Regions from separate parts of the Streptomyces sp. NPDC047117 genome, predicted to be linked through region 2. Evidence: riboswitches for the same ligand, from Rfam matches in the RefSeq annotation. Region 2 holds a riboswitch; the other holds the start of a gene.
What was found. Region 2 has a riboswitch for thiamine pyrophosphate ahead of thiC (phosphomethylpyrimidine synthase ThiC). Riboswitches for the same ligand answer to the same signal wherever they lie in the genome.

Region 1 (5,724 bases), on a different contig from region 2:
CTCCGCGTGTGTGGAACGGCCTATGAGCACGTCCTCGCCGAGGACGGCGCGGGCCGCCGGGACCGGCAGGTCGCCCTGCCCGAGGTGGAGCACGTCGGAGCCGATGGCGTGCGCGACGTCCGCGCGGTCGTTGACCGCGAGCAGCTTGCCGTGCCGCTTGCAGGCGTCGGCGAAGACCTCCAGGTGGGTCAGCTCCTCGCCGGCCTCCATGCCCTTGTCGCGCAGCTGCACGATGTCCACGCCGGAGGAGAGCACGGCGTCCAGGAACTCCGGCAGATCGCCCTGCTCCTTGCGTGCCCCCGTGCAGAGGTACAGCCGGGCGTCGGACAGGGCCTGTCGTGCGGTGCTCATCGGGTGTTCCCCCCAGTCCGGGCGTACGGACCGGATCTGCCGGTCCGTACGCCCTGCGGTTACGGCGGTGATGACGGGTGTGTCAGACGGCGAGCGCCTGCGCCCGGCGCTTCACCTCCGTGCCGCGATTCTCGCGCAGCGCCTGCGCCGGCGTCCCCGGCAGGGTCTCATCGGCGGTGAACAGCCACTCCAGCATCTCTTCGTCGGTGAAGCCGTCGTCCCTGAGGAGCGTCAGCGTCCCCACCAGGCCCTTGACGACCTTTCCGTCCTTGATGAACTCGGCCGGCACATGGAGGGCCCTGTTCTCACCGCGGCGCACCGCGATCAGCTGGCCCTCCTTGACCAGCTGCCGGACCCGCGTCACCTCGACGCCGAACTCCTCGGCGATGTCGGGAAGCGTGAGCCAGGCGGAAACCAGTCCATCGATCTTTGCGTCAATCTCGGTCACACCCCAAGCGTGCCATCCCCCACTGACAGTCGGTAGCCGGGCATCGCCATCAGTGCACACCACCGGCCACACCAGGGGTCCGGCCGCCCTTCAGAGCCCGGACAGCTCAGCCGACTTCAGCGGCACCGAGGCGTCGGCGGCGCGTGCCCGGTCCAGCCGGGCGCCGCGCTCGATGAGCTTGCGGCCCTGCGCCAGGTCGCGCGGCCGGCCGACAGCCAGCAGCGCCACCAGCGCGCCCTCCCGCAGCCACAGCGCCGTCCACGCCGCGCTCTCCGGGTCACCGCGCCAGATCAGCTCGTCGGCGACCGGGCTGTACCCGGCGCACTGCACGAAGCGGCCGAACTGCTCCGACCAGAAGTAGGGCACCGGGTCGTACACCGTGCCCTCCGCCTCGCACCGGGCGATGTTCGTGGCGACCGTGCGCGGCCCCTGAAGGGCGTTGTCCCAGTGGTGCACGAGGAGGCGGCGCCCGTAGCGCGCGGACGGGAAGGAGGCGCAGTCGCCGACCGCGTACACATCGGGCAGCGAGGTGCGCAGCCGCTCGTCGGCCCGTACGGAGCGGTCCTCGCACAGCTCGACGCCCGAGCCGGCCAGCCAGTCCGTGGCGCACCGCGAGCCGATGCCGATCACCACGGCGTCCGCGGGCAGCGACGTGCCGTCCGCGAGCACGACGGCGCCCTCCTTCACCGCGGCGACCCGGGTGCCCGTACGGAGCACGGCGCCCGCGTCGGCGTACCAGCGGGCCATGTGCGCTGCCACCTCCTCGGGCAGCGCGCCGGCCAGCGGGCGGTCCGCCGCCTCCACGACGGTGACCGCGCAGCCGGCCTCACGGGCGGCGGTGGCGAACTCCGCGCCGATCCAGCCGGCGCCGACCACCACGACGCGCTGCTGCGCCGAGAGCACCGGGCGCAGCCGCTCGGCGTCGTCCAGGGTGCGCAGCACGTGGACGCCCGGGACGCCCTCGCTCCCGGGGAGGGTGATCGCCTCGGCCCCCGTGGCGATGACCAGGCGGTCGTACGGGACGGGGCCGGTCTCCGTCAGCACCTCGTGGGCGTCGGCGGCGAGTCCGGTGACCCGCCGGCCGAGCTCCAGGTCGATGCCGAGGGAGGCGAAGTCGACGTCGAAGGCCGAGCCGTCCGCCTTGCCCAGCAGCACCGCCTTGGAGAGCGGCGGCCGGTCGTAGGGCGGGTGGGGTTCGGCGCCGAGCAGGGTGATCGTGCCGCGCCAGCCCTGTTCGCGCAGGGCAACGGCGGTCTGCACGCCCGCCATCCCCGCGCCGACGATGACGACGCGGCGCGAGCGGTCGGGGGTCCGCGAGTACTTGCTCTGCTGGCTCACTCGATCACTCTAGGACGCGGTCCTTCGACTGGCTCAGCACCGCGCGACGAGATCTCTGACACAGGGTCACGGTCCGGCCGCGCAGAGCACCCTTACGACGCGTCGGGCACGCGTACTACTCTGACGGCACTTGTACTCGCGGGAGCCCGGACGCACCGGGCTGAGAGGGAGGCTGCGGCGGCCTCCGACCGTACGAACCTGATCCGGGTCATGCCGGCGAAGGGAGGGGCTGGACACTCATGCATCCACCTGCAGGTATGCCACCGGGGACGGCTTCCGGGCACCCCGACGTGGTGATCGTCGGGGGCGGTCTGGCGGGGCTCGTGACGGCCTGGCGCGCCGCCCAGCGGGGGCTGCGCACGACGGTCGTGGATCCGGCGCCGGGCGGCGGCGCTGCGCGCGTCGCGGCCGGCATGCTGGCCGCCGTCACCGAGCTGCATTACGGCGAAGAAACGCTCCTCGGGCTGAATCTCGACTCTGCCGCGCGCTACCCGGCGTTCGCCGCCGAGCTGGCCGAGGCGAGCGGACAGGAGCTGGGATACCGGCGGTGCGGCACGCTCGCCGTGGCCCTGGACGCCGACGACCGCGCCCACCTGCGCGAGCTGCACGCGCTGCAGCGCCGCTGCGGACTGGACTCGGAGTGGCTGACCGGCCGCGAGTGCCGGAAGCTCGAACCGATGCTCGCGCCGGGTGTGCGCGGCGGACTCCGGGTGGACGGTGACCACCAGATCGACCCGAGGCGACTCGCGACGGCCCTGCTGACGGCCTGCGAGCGGGCCGGGGTGGCGTTCGTACGGGACCGGGCCGGGCGGCTCTCCGTCGCCGACGGCCGGGCCACGGGCGTCGAGCTGGCGGACGGCACATCGCTGTCGGCCGGGCAGGTCGTGCTGGCCGCCGGCAGCTTCAGCGGACTGCTGGCCGGGGTGCCGGAGCAGGTGCGGCCGCCGGTCCGGCCGGTCAAGGGCCAGGTGCTGCGGCTGAAGATCCCCGCCGCGTACGGCCCGTTCCTGTCCCGCACCGTGCGTGCCGTCGTACGCGGCGGCCCGCTCTACCTGGTGCCGCGCGAGAACGGCGACATGGTCGTCGGCGCCACCAGTGAGGAGCTGGGCTGGGACACCACGGTGACCGCGGGCGGCGTCTACGAGCTGCTGCGCGACGCGCACGAGCTGGTGCCGGGCATCACGGAGCTGCCGCTGGTCGAGACGATCGCCGGGCTGCGTCCGGGCTCGCCCGACAACGCGCCGCTCCTCGGGCCCAGCGCGCTGCCCGGCCTGCTGATGGCCACCGGCCACTTCCGCAACGGTGTGCTGCTCACCCCGGCCACCGGCGACGTCATGGCCCACGCGCTGACCACCGGCGAGCTGCCCGAGGAGGCGCGGCCCTTCACGCCGCTGCGCTTCGGGCCCGCAGTCGCCTCGTCCCCTTCTTCGGCGCCGCGCGCCGCACTTCAGGAGCAGACCGTATGACCCTCCAGCAGGCACCCGAAGCCGCCTCCGGGCCGGCGCCCGTGACCGTCTCCGTGAACGGCGAGCCCCGCGAGATACCGGCGGGGCTGCCGCTCGACCGGCTCGTGGCGACGCTGACCACCGCCGACAGCGGGGTCGCGGCGGCCGTCAACGAGGAGGTCGTGCCGCGCGGCCAGTGGCCGGCGACCCCGCTCGGCGCCGGGGACCGCGTCGAGGTGCTCACCGCGGTACAGGGAGGCTGATCCGTACAGATGACCGAAACGCACACCCTCGAAGAGACGACAGTGCCCGAAGCGGCGCCTGACGCCTCCCCCGAAGCGGACCCGCTGGTCATCGCCGGTACGGCCTTCCGCTCCCGGCTGATCATGGGGACCGGCGGCGCGCCGAGCCTGGACATCATGGAGCGCTCGCTGCTCGCCTCGGGCACCGAGCTGACCACTGTGGCGATGCGCAGGCTGGACCCGACGGTGCAGGGTTCGGTGCTCTCCGTGCTGAACAGGCACGGCATCCGGACACTGCCGAACACCGCGGGCTGCTACACCGCCGGCGAGGCGGTGCTCACCGCCCGGCTGGCCCGTGAGGCGCTCGGCACGGACTGGGTGAAGCTGGAGGTCGTCGCCGACGAGCGGACCCTGCTGCCGGACCCGGTGGAGCTGCTGGACGCGGCCGAGACGCTGGTCGACGACGGTTTCACCGTCCTGCCGTACACCAACGACGACCCGGTGCTGGCGCGGAAGCTGGAGGACGTGGGCTGCGCGGCGATCATGCCGCTGGGCTCCCCCATCGGCTCCGGGCTCGGCATCCGCAACCCGCACAACTTCCAGCTGATCACCGAGCGGGCCGGGGTGCCGGTCGTCCTCGATGCCGGCGCGGGCACCGCCTCGGACGCCGCCCAGGCCATGGAGCTGGGCTGCGCCGCGGTGATGCTGGCCTCGGCGGTGACCAGGGCGCAGGAGCCGGTCCTGATGGCGCACGCCATGCGGCACGCGGTCGAGGCGGGCCGGCTGGCGTACCGGGCGGGCCGGATCCCGCGCCGCCACTTCGCCGAGGCGTCCTCGCCGGCCGCGGGTCTGGCCGAGCTGGACCCGGAGCGGCCCGCCTTCTGAGCGATCTGCGCCAGGGGCGTGAGGCGGGTGGACGGCTGCTCGTAGACTCGTCTGCCGTGGACACCACCCTTCAGGACCCCCTGGTCGGACAGCTGCTCGACGGCCGTTACCGCGTAGAGGCGCGGATCGCCGCCGGCGGGATGGCGACGGTCTACCGCGCCGTCGACACCCGGCTGGACCGGGTGCTCGCCCTGAAGGTGATGCACCCGTCCCTGGTCGCGGACGCCTCGTTCGTCGAGCGCTTCATCCGGGAGGCGAAGTCGGTCGCCCGGCTGTCGCACCCGAACGTGGTCGGCGTGTTCGACCAGGGCACGGACGGTTCGTACGTGTACCTCGCGATGGAGTACGTCGCGGGGTGCACCCTGCGGGACGTGCTGCGCGAGCGCGGCGCCCTGCAGCCGCGCGCCGCGCTGGACATCCTGGAGCCGATCCTGGCGGCGCTGGGCTCCGCGCACCGCGCCGGCATGATCCACCGCGACATGAAGCCGGAGAACGTCCTGATCGGGGACGACGGCCGGGTCAAGGTCGCCGACTTCGGGCTGGTCCGGGCGGTCGACACGCACACCACTGCCTCCACCGGCACGGTCCTGGGCACTGTCGCCTACCTCGCGCCCGAGCAGATCGAGGACGGCGGCGCGGACACCCGCGCGGACGTCTACGCCTGCGGCGTGACCCTGTACGAGATGCTCACCGGCAGCAAGCCGCACGACGGCGGCACCGCGGCCCAGGTGCTCTACCAGCACCTGCACGAGGACGTGCCGGCGCCGTCCGCGCTCGTGCCGGGACTGCCGCCCGAGCTGGACGACCTGGTGCTCGAGGCGACCGCGCGCAACCCCGAGGTGCGCCCGCAGGACGCGGTCACGCTGCTCGCGCTGGCCAGAAACGCCCGCGCGGCGCTCACCGAGGAGCAGCTGGACGCCGTGCCGCCGGGCGCGAAGCCGGCGACCGGCACGGCGGGCTCGGAGGACCGCACGAGCGTGATCCAGCGCGCCGCCGCGGTGCAGCTCTCGCTGCC
Region 2 (5,724 bases):
GGTCTGACCGCGGCGACGATCCTCATCGCGATGGGGGGCCTGCTCGTCACCGCGCTCCGGAACGGCTCCACGTCCCTGCGCGCCTCCCGCCCGAGCGAGCTCGCCCAGGAGGTCGACCGGGCCCGGGAGAAGTGGCGCGAGGCCCTCCTCGAACGCGGCCTGCGCCCGTTCCTGCTGGAGGCCCTGACGGCACCGGAAGCGCCACCGGGCCCGCACCCCGGCTCCTCCGCGGAGAAGCCCGCGAGCCCGCCGCGACCGGGCACGCCGGCCGCCCCGGCCGGCGCTGCCGACCGTGCGCCCGGTACGGCCCCGACGTCCGGTCCCGGTGGCCCGGCCGCCCCCGGCCCGCCGGCCGGCGAGCCCGCCGACGGCGACACCGACAGAAATCCGCCCGCGCCCTCGTCGCCCGCGGCGCCCGAAGCCGCCGGCCGCTTCGTCGTCCACCGCACCTCGGACGTCGGACGCATGCCGCCGCTCGGCTACACCCATCCGCGCTTCTCCGGCCCGGAGGACGATCACCGCGCCGCCGTCCGCCCCCGCTTCACCAGCCCCGACTTCACGAGCCCGGACTACGGCGGCCCGGACCACCAGCCGGAGTGAGCCGCGGCGGGCTCCGCCGGCACGGGTGCTGCCGCGCCGCCCGGCGGCTGTGGCAGGACAGCGCCGAGGGGCCCCGGCTCGTGCCAGGGCCCCTCGGCGGACGGGCGGTGCGCGGTGGCCGCGCTCAGGTCACTCCGCGATCGGCAGATACACCCGGTTGCCCGCTGCCGCGAACTCCTTGGACTTCTCGGCCATGCCCGCTTCGGGGTCGATCGCCAGGTCACCACCGTGTTCGCGGCGGATGTCCTGGGAGATCTTCATCGAGCAGAACTTCGGGCCGCACATGGAGCAGAAGTGCGCGGTCTTGGCCGGCTCCGCGGGGAGCGTCTCGTCGTGGAACGCGCGGGCGGTGTCCGGATCGAGGGCCAGGTTGAACTGGTCCTCCCAGCGGAACTCGAAGCGCGCGTCGGAGAGGGCGTCGTCCCACTCCTGTGCGCCCGGGTGGCCCTTCGCCAGGTCGGCCGCGTGTGCCGCGATCTTGTATGTGATGACACCGGTCTTCACGTCGTCGCGGTCGGGCAGGCCCAGGTGCTCCTTGGGCGTGACGTAGCAGAGCATCGCCGTGCCCCACCAGGCGATCATCGCGGCGCCGATACCGGAGGTGATGTGGTCGTACGCGGGCGCGATGTCGGTGGTCAGCGGGCCGAGCGTGTAGAACGGCGCCTCCTCGCAGATCTCCTGCTGGAGGTCGATGTTCTCCTTGATCTTGTGCATCGGGACGTGTCCCGGGCCCTCGATCATGGTCTGCACGCCGTGTGCCTTGGCGATCGTGTTCAGCTCACCGAGCGTCTTCAGCTCGGCGAACTGCGCCTCGTCGTTGGCGTCCGCGATGGAACCGGGGCGCAGCCCGTCTCCGAGGGAGAACGTGACGTCGTACGACGCGAGGATGTCGCAGAGTTCTTCGAAGTTCTCGTAGAGGAACGACTCCTTGTGGTGCGCCAGGCACCAGGCCGCCATGATCGAACCGCCGCGGGAGACGATGCCGGTCTTACGGCGGGCGGTGAGCGGTACGTACCGCAGCAGCACGCCGGCGTGGACCGTCATGTAGTCGACGCCCTGCTCGGCCTGCTCGATGACGGTGTCCTTGTAGATCTCCCAGGTCAGGTCCTCGGCTTTGCCGTCGACCTTCTCCAGCGCCTGGTAGAGGGGGACGGTGCCGATCGGGACGGGGGAGTTGCGCAGCACCCACTCGCGGGTGGTGTGGATGTTGCGTCCGGTGGAGAGGTCCATGACCGTGTCGGCGCCCCAGCGGGTCGCCCAGGTCATCTTCTCCACCTCCTCCTCGATGGAGGAGGTCACCGCGGAGTTGCCGATGTTGGCGTTGACCTTCACCAGGAAGTTCTTGCCGATGATCATCGGCTCGATCTCCGGGTGGTTGACATTGGCCGGCAATACCGCGCGACCCGCCGCGATTTCGTCCCGTACGAACTCGGGCGTGCAGTTCTCACGGACCGCGACGTACTCCATCTCCGCGGTGATCTCGCCGCGCTGCGCGTACGCGAGCTGCGAGACGGCGCCCTCGCGGGCCCGGCGTGGCTGCCGGGGACGGCCGGGGAAGACCGCGTCGAGGTTCTTCAGGCCGCCGCGCGGCGAGGTGTGCTTGAGGCCGTCGTCCTCCGGACGCAGCGGCCGGCCCGCGTACTCCTCGGTGTCGCCGCGGGCGATGATCCAATTCTCCCGCAGCGGCGCGAGGCCACGGCGGACGTCGGTTTCGATCTGGGGGTCGGTGTACGGGCCTGACGTGTCGTAAAGCGTCACGTGCTCGCCATTGGTGAGGTGCACCCTCCGGACCGGCACCCGCAGGTCGGGGCGCGAACCAGAGATGTAGCCCTTGTGCCAGCCGATCTGCTGCGTCTCGGCAGACTCGTCGGTGCCACCGTTTTCGGGCGTGCGTGCATCCTGCAGAGTCATTGAAGACCCACTCCCTACGCCGGCATTACCCGGTAACAGGTTCGGCGGTCGACGCAGCGGTTTCCGTCTGCTGAGGTTTCACGTGAAACCTCGCTGGGACGGAGATCAGCGCCCTCTCAGCCCGGTGCTCCGAGCTCCCGCGATTGCAAAGGTGCCACCACGGTAGCGGCCGATGCCGCGTGGTGAACAGGGGGCCCGGTGAGTTGTTGGATGATCGGGCGGTGACCTCCAACGAGCCCGAGCACCAGCCGCACGGCCATTCCCCCGCGTCCGGCACCCCGCAAGGACACGGCCACAGCCATGGACACAGCCACGGCCCCGCGACCCCCGTGTCCCGGCACCTGCGCAAGGTCATCGCCGCGGTACTGATCCCGTTCGCCCTGGCAGTGGGCGTGGGGCTGATCGCGCTGTGGCCCGGCGGCGCGCCCTCGCACAAGCCGTCCGGGGTGGGTTTCGACCAGGAGACCCAGACCGCGCGTGTCGTCCGCCTGACGAAGGTGAACTGCGCGGACGTCAATGCCCAGCAGCAGCAACAGATGCAACAGCAACAGCAGCCGTCGGGCCCGTCCGGCGGTGAGCAGCAGCAGGCGCAGAGCTGCGAGCAGGCGACCATCGAGGTCACCAGCGGCAAGGACACCGGACACCGCTTCAAGACCGTGGTGACGCCGGACGCTTCACGCCGCTACACCGAGGGCCAGGGCGTCGTGGTGGCGTACGCACCCAAGGCGCCGCGGAACCTGCAGTACTCCGTCACCGACGTGGACCGCTCGTTCCCGATGTGGGTGCTGGCGGCGGTGTTCGCCCTGGCGGTGGTGGTCGTCGGCCGGCTCCGCGGAATCCTGGCGCTGGTCGCGCTGGCGGCGAGCTTCGCGGTGCTCACGGTGTTCATCCTGCCCGCCATCCTGCAAGGGTCGAATCCCCTGCTCGTGGCGGTGATCGGAGGCAGCGCGATCATGCTCATCGCGCTGTATCTGTGCCACGGGCTGACCGCCCGGACGTCGGTCGCGGTGCTCGGCACGCTCGCGTCGCTGCTGCTGATCGGCCTGCTGGGGTCGGTCTTCATCGGCTGGGCGCAGCTGACGGGCAACACCGACGACCAGACGGGTCTCGTGCACAGCCTCTTCCCGGGCATCGAGATCCGCGGTCTGCTGCTGGCGGGGATCATCATCGGTTCACTGGGCGTGCTGGACGATGTGACGGTCACCCAGACGGCGGCCGTGTGGGAGCTGCGGGACGCCGATCCGACGGCGAGCCGGCGGCGGATCTACGGCGCGGCGATGCGCATCGGCCGGGACCACATCGCGTCGGTGGTGAACACGCTGGTGCTGGCGTACGCGGGCGCGGCCCTGCCGCTTCTGCTGCTCTTCTCGATCGCGCGGAGCAGTGTCGGTACGGTCGCCACCAGCGAGGTGGTGGCCGAGGAGATCGTCCGCACGCTGGTGGGCAGCATCGGGCTCGTCGCGTCCGTACCGCTGACGACGCTGCTGGCCGTGCTGGTGGTCTCGGCGGACCGCACCGGTGCGGTCGGGCGGCGGACGGAGTCCGGCCGGGCAGCCGGTCCGGGGCCCGGGCAGCCGGGCAGCAGGCGCGGCGGCCGGGGCCGCCGCCGCAAGCGCTGACGGGCCGGACCGGCGGTCAGCCCGCTTGCCGGGCGTTGGCGAGGATCCGGTCCAGCTCCGCGTCGAGCGTGCCGCAGACCTGCTCCTGGCCGAGCGGGACCAGCCGGTCCGTACGGTCCAGGAAGGCGACGATCGGTGCCGCGCCGACGCGGAAGAGCGCCTGCTCGGCACCCACCTGAAGGCTGACGAAGACGTCGCTGAGGTGCGCGCCCGAGACCGGCGCCACGTGGATGTCTCCCTCGCCGGCCGGCCGGCTCAGGCCGTCCAGGAGGAGTTCCCGGCTGAACGCCCAGGTGACCGGGGTGTCGCCGGGGAGGTCGAACGTGAAGCGCACGGCGTAGGGATCGGCGCTGTCGAAATCCAACTCCACCGGGATCCGGAAGGCGAGCTCCTCGGAGACGATGAAGCTCATCATCACTTCTGCCTGAACTGTCTGGCTCATCAACCACTGCCCCGCACTACTTGATCGAAGTGGCCGGTAATGATCCGCCGACCGCTATTGACGCCATCGTCGACCAGTTGCCGACAGATCACAAGGAGTAATTTTTCAGATACTGATAGAGAAGGCCAGCGTCATAAGGGTCGACTCTGCCATCCTCTGTACCTTTTCGGTTACGGACGGCAGTCGATCGCCCTCACCTGCGGGGAGGGAAATCGCCACCGTGGCCGCCGCCGAACCGACGTGAATGGGAATTGCCGCACAGACGGTGCCCACGGCATATTCCTCCCGTTCGACGGCGAGTTGGGACTTACGCACCGTATCCAAACGGTGCAGCAGATGATCTTCGCTGCGCACGGAATGCGGCGTGAGCGACTGGACTTGATAGCGCGCCAAGTGGTCTTTCCGCGCCTCCTCGTCGAGTTGGGCGAGCAGGCACTGGCCTATCGCGTGCGCGTGAGCAGTCGTACGGAAGTCCGCCCACTCGTCCACCGGCGGCCGGTCGGGATCGTCGCTCACCGCCACGACCTCCACCTCGCCCGCGCGGTACACCGCGAAGTAGACCGCGGCGCCCACTTCCCGGCCGATGTCCGAGAGCGCGTCGGAGATCCGGGTGTGCCGCCGGCGGCGGGCCCCGGCCCTGCTGATCAGCTCGGCTGCCTCCCCGAGGACGAACACCCCGTTCTCCCGCTGGAGATAGCCCTCGTGGGTCAGCGTGCGCAGCAGGTGGTACGTGGTCGGCAGGGGATAACCGGTCTCTCTGGCCAGCTGCTTGGCGGGGGCGCCGCGTGGATGCGCGGCCACCGCCTCCAGCAGCCGGAGCGCCCGCTGCACGGAGCCGATCAGGGTCGGGGGAGTCGTGGATGCGTCGTTCGCGATGACCAAGACCAACCCCCAGGACAGGTCGCCGGAGCCGGGACCCCGGGCCCGGGCCCCGCGCCCGTGCCGCGTGCGCTCCCCGGAAGCCCGTACGTTCCGCCCGGCAACAGCCGGACATTCCGTAACGCCGGCATCCGGAAGATGCCCCGCGTCCGCACTCTAACGTGAGCCCGCGGACGGCAGGTCGATTAGCTTGCGAATTACCTCAGGCGGCGCATTTCTTGACCGATCCGGAAGCCCGCCCGACGCGAGCGCCCCGGACATCTGTTCGCAGGG

Region 1: another riboswitch for thiamine pyrophosphate. It lies ahead of thiO (glycine oxidase ThiO); the one in region 2 lies ahead of thiC (phosphomethylpyrimidine synthase ThiC).

The regions. Positions count from the first base shown of each region.
Region 1 covers NZ_JBEYUN010000008.1:342,035-347,758, forward strand. The annotation lists gene thiE (thiamine phosphate synthase) at 1-351, opposite strand, end outside; gene ABZ840_RS18280 (Rv2175c family DNA-binding protein) at 434-799, opposite strand; gene ABZ840_RS18285 (FAD-dependent oxidoreductase) at 890-2,137, opposite strand; TPP riboswitch at 2,266-2,379, shown strand; gene thiO (glycine oxidase ThiO) at 2,377-3,603, shown strand; gene thiS (sulfur carrier protein ThiS) at 3,600-3,845, shown strand; gene ABZ840_RS18300 (thiazole synthase) at 3,855-4,709, shown strand; gene pknB (Stk1 family PASTA domain-containing Ser/Thr kinase) at 4,766-5,724, shown strand, end outside.
Region 2 covers NZ_JBEYUN010000002.1:344,281-350,004, forward strand. The annotation lists gene ABZ840_RS04645 (hypothetical protein) at 1-600, shown strand, start outside; gene thiC (phosphomethylpyrimidine synthase ThiC) at 730-2,511, opposite strand; TPP riboswitch at 2,506-2,662, opposite strand; gene ABZ840_RS04655 (YibE/F family protein) at 2,733-4,130, shown strand; gene ABZ840_RS04660 (SsgA family sporulation/cell division regulator) at 4,147-4,572, opposite strand; gene ABZ840_RS04665 (IclR family transcriptional regulator C-terminal domain-containing protein) at 4,678-5,454, opposite strand.